Regions from separate parts of the Granulicella sp. WH15 genome, predicted to be linked through region 2. Evidence: riboswitches for the same ligand, from Rfam matches in the RefSeq annotation. Region 2 holds a riboswitch; the other holds the start of a gene.
The links. Region 2 has a riboswitch for cobalamin ahead of FTO74_RS03625 (ribonucleoside-diphosphate reductase subunit alpha). Riboswitches for the same ligand answer to the same signal wherever they lie in the genome.
Positions count from the first base shown of each region.

Region 1: linked by a shared signal. The riboswitch ahead of FTO74_RS11660 (TonB-dependent receptor) and the one ahead of FTO74_RS03625 (ribonucleoside-diphosphate reductase subunit alpha) in region 2 are both predicted to bind cobalamin.

Region 1 covers NZ_CP042596.1:2,793,549-2,796,926, reverse strand. Annotated here, with positions in the region: gene FTO74_RS11660 (TonB-dependent receptor) at 1-2,203, opposite strand, end outside; cobalamin riboswitch at 2,238-2,472, opposite strand; gene FTO74_RS11655 (hypothetical protein) at 2,625-3,378, shown strand, end outside.
Region 2 covers NZ_CP042596.1:822,675-826,052, forward strand. Annotated here, with positions in the region: gene FTO74_RS03625 (ribonucleoside-diphosphate reductase subunit alpha) at 1-1,944, opposite strand, end outside; cobalamin riboswitch at 2,047-2,241, opposite strand; cobalamin riboswitch at 2,746-2,951, shown strand; gene metE (5-methyltetrahydropteroyltriglutamate--homocysteine S-methyltransferase) at 3,114-3,378, shown strand, end outside.

The DNA.
Region 1 (3,378 bases), 2.0 Mb from region 2:
ATGTGGTGAACTTCGAGCCGGTGTAATCGACGGCGAAGAAGCCGCTATGCGGAGGCCGACGGAAGGGCCGTGCTCCGACCAGCGGCGAAGACGCGCCGATGGCGATGCCGGGTAGGTTCGGGTTCTCGGTCGGAATGCCCTCTTGCGCGTCGGCGGCATCGCCCGAGAACGAGCGGCTGACGACTGCGTCCAGATAGGTGTAGCCGCCGTGTACGAAGAGGTGCGACTTGGGCTGGTACTGCAACTCCAGCTCCACGCCCTGCGCCCGGAAAGCCAGCGAGTTCAGCTCGGCTCCATAGAAGAAGTCGGGGTCGTTGCTCGGAGTGATCCCGAAGTACTTCTGGATCTCCGGCCCGTTCACGTACTCGAGCTGGTGCGAGAACTGGTTGTGGAAGTAGCCGACCTTGGCGATCAGCTTCTGTCCGAAGATGTTCTGGTCCACGCCGACGTCAAGCGTGCGCGATCGCTCCGGACCCAGCGGGCCGATGTGGTAAGCCGCAATGTCGGCCGCGTCGCCCGAGGTCACAAGCAGCTTGTAGAGGCTCGAGAACTCGGTCGCCAGCGACGGCTCCTGCACGCCGGTGGCGATGTTCGCCCGAATCTTCGTTCCCTTGAACTTGCCCGGCCCGGCGCTGACAGGGATGTAGGCCAGCCCGATGCGCGGTGTTCCTGCTACTCCGAAGAGGTGGTTCTTCTGTACCGATCCGCCGACCGAGTAGAAGAGCCGGTTCTTGATGTCGCCCTGCACCTGCAGGTTGTACTCGAAGTTTGTGCGCTGGATCTGCTCGAACTCGAAGTACGCGGGGATGTTGAAGCTGCCGCGCTCATTCTCATAGCGGAAACCGAAGAGCGCCGTGATCCGGTGCGGGAAGGTGTAGTCCGACTGGTAGTACAGCTCGTCGCGGTTCGAGTCCTGGTCACGGTTGCTGGTGAAGATCTGCGCCTGCCCCGTTGCCGTGTAGCCGTTCGCACCGCGGATTGTGACCACGTTGCCGGTAGACTCGGTGTCCGGCCCGTAAGGTCCGACGAAGCTGGTCAGGATGCCTTGCTGGCCGTAGTAGTCGGCCTGTTCCCGCTTGCGCGCGATACCGTAGCGGACGAGGTTGTGCCAGTTGCCGTGGAAGCGGTTCTCGAGCGTGAACCCGGAGTATAGGTCCTGGTCGGCTTGCTTGCCGTTCTGCGAGAGGCCCTGGAAGTCATACGCGCCGGGCAGGCCGGTGGCGGAGTCCGCGTTGCGCAGCGTGAAGCGGGCCTGGGTGTTGGTGAAGAGGTTGTAGCCCACGTTGATGGCCGAGGTGCCGGAGTGGTAGCGGTCGAGCGGCACTGCGTTCGAGGTGTCGAAGCGCGAGAAGGCTCCGAAGTAGTCCAGCGCCTTGTGCGCGCCGCTCAGTACGGCCTCGTTGCGATAGGTGTGCAGGTTACCCGCGTCTCCCGAGTAGGTAAAGACCGGCCGCAGCGAGCTGCCGCGCGCCGTCGAGAGGCTCACCACCGAGGCCAGCGAGTCGGTGCCGTAGAGTGCGCTGTTGGGCCCGCGATACATCTCGATGGCGGGCGTGGTGGTGCCGCCGGTGGTCAGGCCGGTCGAGCTGACGGTGCCGAAGTCGAAGACGCCGCCGACGTCCTCAGCGGGGATGCCGTCGATCAGGATCTTGTTGGCGTCAGAGTTGGCTCCGCGCACGAAGAGGGAAGTGACGCCGCCGTACTGGCCGGTCTGGACCACGGCCACGCCGGGCGACTGCCGCAGGTCATCGATGATGCCCACGCGGGTGAGCAGGTCGTCCTGTGGGATCAGCGTCACGGCGGAGCTTGCCTGCTGCAATGGCGTCGGGATGCCGGTGGCGGTCACGGTGACCTGCTGGGTCAGCGAGGCCGGGTCGAGTACGATCCGGCGCGTCACCACGGCGGTGCGGCCGCCGTAGAAGTCCGGCGCGATGTTGGGCGCGAAGGTGTCCGAGGTGGTCAGGAGGACGAACCGGCCGGGGACGGCGGTGCGGATTTCGTAGCTGCCGTCGATTCCGGAGGCGGTGACGGCGACGCTCTGCTTGCCTTGGATGAGCGAGATGCGCGCGCCTGCGACGGGACGGCCCTGGGGATCGGTAACGGTGCCGCGGACCACGACGGCATGGGCTGCGATGGTCAGACTGGTGGAGGCAAACAGGCAAGCAAGACTTCGGGCCGCGGTGCGGCCAAGAGGTGAGGACATGATATGGCTCCTACGCTCCCCCCCGGGAACGTGGTTGCTGTGACGCATACGGAACCGGTCTCCTGACTTGCGCGATCTTCGATGCGTGGCCGTCGTTGGGATCGGCTCTCTTCCCAGCGTCAAAGCGCCAGTGGGAGGATCCAGGCCGCATCTCACCCGTGTCTTGACGGGCGTGCGCTTCACAGTTGCGGGGCAGTGGCGGAGTCTCACCGCGCTTCCCGAACATTCCATTGCGGGACAAAAAAGGAATAAGGACGAAGATCGAAGGGCAGATCATCGCAGGACTCGGTGAGTCTTTAGTTCTAAGCGAATGGGAGGGGTAAGTCAAAGAATCCTTGATAATGAAGCAGGGAAGCCATGATCCACAATGGTCCGGCGAACTGAACCCGCTCTCGATGTGTCATCCTGACCAAAGCGACTCATGCGACTGACCCTCTGGCTCTCCCTCTTCGCGCTTTCGATCCTCTCCGCCACACGCGGTGCGGTGACGACCCTGCTGCCGTCGCCGCTACCCACGGCGTTGCAGCAGGCGCTGCACTTTCTAGTCCTCACCTTCCTCTTCTCGCTGCCCGCCATCACGCAGCTCAAGGCCGCCATCACCCGGCCGATGGTTCTCTCGATGGCGCTGCTCTTCCCGCTGCCGATCATCATGAGTGTTCTCGCTGAGGGCCACGTCAGCTCCCACCTGCAGGTGGTGGTCTTCGCGCTGCTGCCCGTGGTCATCGTGCTGGCCGTCGCCCATAGGACTGCCTCGTTCGGCCCTGAGACCGAAGGCCGCCGTCTGCTCGTCCCGGCCATCGCCGGAGCCGCCGGAACTTTGGTGCTGCTTCCGCTCGGCCTGCCATCCTCCGGCCTCTCGAGGGCGCTCCTCGGGCTGCTTGTCGTCTCCGCCGTGGCCTCGGCGCTGGCTGGCATTCGTCTCCATAGCCTGCTGGCTCCGGTCAAGATCGTTCCTGCCGCCGCTGTCGTCAGTGGCACGTCGACTCTGCTTCTGGCGGCCTTCACTTTGGCTGGCGTTGCCCGGTACCCCATCGGGCTCCGGCTCAGCGCGCTGGTTCCCGACGCGCTCCTCACTCTCGGTCTCGACGCGCCCATCCTGCTGCTGACGCTCTGGCTGCTGCGCGAGATGCACCCTATCCCCTTCGCCGCGCGCTACCTATTGATCCCGCTCTTCT
Region 2 (3,378 bases):
GCACTCGTAGCAGCCGACGATAGAGGCGATGGTCGCGGTGGGCGCAATCGCAATCACCAGCGAGTTACGCACACCGGTCTTGGCGATGCGAGCCCGCAGCTCCTCCCAACGCGCAGTGTCCGAGGGCGTCACATTCCACAGATCGAACTGGAACTTACCCTCCGCCATCCGCGTGTCCTTGAAGGTCGGGTGAGGCCCATCCTTCTCAGCCAGCGCAGCCGAAGCCGTAAGCGCGTGGAAGTAAATCTCCTCCTGAATCTTCGTCGAGAGCGCCTGCGCCTCGGCGGAGTCAAAGGGAAGATGAAGCTGGAAGAACACATCCTGCAAGCCCATGATGCCAAGCCCGATGGGCCGCCACTGCACGTTCGATCCAGCAGCCTGCGCGATGGGGTAGTAGTTGATGTCGATCACGCGATCGAGCATCGGAACCGCCGTGCGCACGGTCGCGCCGAGCTTCTCGAAGTCGAAGCTGGCGTTGCCGTTCTCATCCGCAATGACGTGCCGCGCCAAGTTGATCGACCCCAGGTTGCACACGGCAGTCTGGTCGTTCGAGGTCACCTCGGTGATCTCAGTGCAGAGGTTCGACAGGTGCACCACATTGCCCGGCTTGCCGGTCTGGTTGCACTTCAGGTTGGTAGCGTCCTTGAAGGTCATCCAGCCGTTGCCGGTCTCGGCCAGCGAGCGCATCATGCGCGCATACAGCTCACGCGCCTTGATCTGGCGATGGTAAAGCTTATCCGCCTCGGCCTTCTCGTAGGCCAGGGTAAACTCCTCGCCATAGAGATCGGGCAACTGCGGCACGTCCTTCGGATCGAAGAGCGACCACATGCCGTCAGCCTCAGCACGCTGCATAAAGAGGTCGGGAATCCAGTTAGCGAGGTTCAGGTTATACGTACGCCGCGAGAGGTCTCCGGTGTTCTCACGCAGCTCGAGGAACGACTCGATATCCGCATGCCACGGCTCCAGATAAACGCAGCAAGCACCCTTGCGCTTACCGCCCTGATTGACGGCAGCAACGGAGCTATCCAGCGTCCGCAGCCACGGCACAATGCCGTTCGAAAGCCCATTGGTAGCGCGGATCAGCGATCCCTCCGAGCGCACGCGATGAAAGGCCAGCCCGATGCCGCCCGAGAACTTCGAAAGCATGGCGACGTTCTTATACGTGTCGTAGATGCTCTCGAGCGAGTCCGTCGGCGAGTCGTGCAGATAGCACGAGGACATCTGCGCGTGCTTGGTGCCGGAGTTGAAGAGCGTCGGCGACGAGGGCATGTAGTCGAGCGACGCGATCAGCCGATAGAACTCGATGGCCTCATGCGCCGTGCCCGCCAGCCCGCACGCCACGCGCAGAAAGAAGTGCTGCGGCGTCTCGATCACGCTACGTGAGATCGGATCACGCAGTAGATAGCGGTCATATACCGTGCGCAGCCCAAAGTACTCGAAGCGGTCGGAAAAGGTCTCATCGACGGCGTGGTTCAGCTTGCGCGCGTGGGTCTGGACGAACTCGGCGGTGGCCTTTGAGACCACACCCTCCTGGTGCCCATATGCGATGGCCTGCGAGAACGAGTGCAGGTTCAGCGCCGAGACCTCTTTGACGATGGTGGCGAGCAGCAGCCGCGCCGCCAGCCGCGAGTACTGCGGCTCCTCGGCGATCAGAGAGGCGGCCGTATCAATGGAGATGGTGTCGAGTTCGCGCGTGGTGGCCCCGTCATACAGGCCGCCGATGGTCTTCGATGCAACGCGGATCGCATCGACATGAGTCAGCCCGTAGGACGAGCGTTGTACAGCGCGGACGATCTTGTTGACGTCCACTGGTTCGAGCGCGCCGTTGCGCTTGCGAACGTGCATGATGGGCGTCTCCTCGCGGGCGGGGAATCCGGGCGCGAGATCGGAGAGGCTGGTCTGGATGTGGGTCGAATCGGAGGTCGAGTTTGCGAAAGTGGCCATGGATAATCTCCTTGGCCTCGGGAAGCTTGCGAAGAGACAACGGACCACCTCCGGGGAGCGAGGAACAAACGGGCCACTGCCGCCTCGCCTCTCCTCGGAGGCGCGAGCAAATGTATCCGTGGCAGGTCTTCGGACTTCGCAGGATCAACCCTACCGGCCTGACTTCCCAGAGCGTCGCTCCAGTGCCACCCAGGCTTTCGTACCTGCTTACCGCTGCGGGACAGCTCCGGACTCTCACCGGATTCCCTTTTCACCCCAAGCCGTCTGGTTTGGAGAACCACGAATAAACCTACCCTATCTTGCGCTGTGCGCCACGGCAAGCGCTATATCTAGATGTGATGTGGAAAAGTAACCAACGTCGCGTGGTTACAGGGTTACCTAAGTCGATAATGACTCCGCAGACACAGCTTTTTGACCACCACTTGTCCTCCCATGATCGCTGTTGCTTGTTTCCGTCGTTGCAGTTGCTTGTTTTTTTGTTGTCATTCAGGAGCGAAGCGGAGGAATCTGCTTTCGTCTTTGCCATTGCTTGTGTTGTTGTTGCTTCTGGGGTAGGTCCGGGCTTTAATCCGGACATCAAAACCAGCCACAGAAGCGGGCTTTAGCCCCCGAGGTATGCTTTCTTCACCTTGACCTAAGCCCTCGGGGTGCCTCCCAAAAGCGCTGAAGGCCCGACCTATCCCTGCCACAACCTTGTCCTGCGGACGGGCCTCCTACGCGGATGGCGGTTTTACTGCTTCGCGTGGCCCTCACGCTGGTCGGGAACAAGATCCCTCCATCCCATCCCAGGGCTGTACGAAGGTAGGATAGATATGTGCAGGTGCAGGGCGCGGGAGCGTCCTGCCCATGGGAAGCCGGTGGAACTCCGGCACTGTCCCGCAGCGGTAATGGGAACGAACAGCATACGGTCCTCCGCGGACCACGCACTGCCTCCACCTCGGAGGTGGGAAGCGATGCCAAGTAGGCGGCCCTAAGTCCGAACACCAGCCTGCCGCCACCACCGTGGAGGAGCGCCCGCGCTCCCACCATGGCTGCGCTGGAGAGCACCGGCCTCGTGGATTGGGTCTGGCTTTCATCTGTCCGCTGACGACGTGCGCCCCACGCGCGAGCGTCCTCGTACACCTGCGCAGTGGTGGTTCCTTCGATACGCACGAGAGAGGAACCGCACCATGAGCACCAACACACCTTCGATACCAACTGCCGTCCTTGGCTTCCCGCGCATCGGACGCCAGCGTGAGCTGAAGTTTGCCCTCGAGAGCTTCTGGAAGGGCACCACCTCCGAGGCCGACCTGCTGGCCGTCGCGCACAGCCTGCGCGAGCGCCACTGGCTGCAACAGCGGGCGGCGGGCATCACCTTCATCCCCTCCAACGACTTCTCGCTCTACGACCAGGTGCTCGACGCACTGGTGTTGGTAGGAGCCACCCCAACCCGCT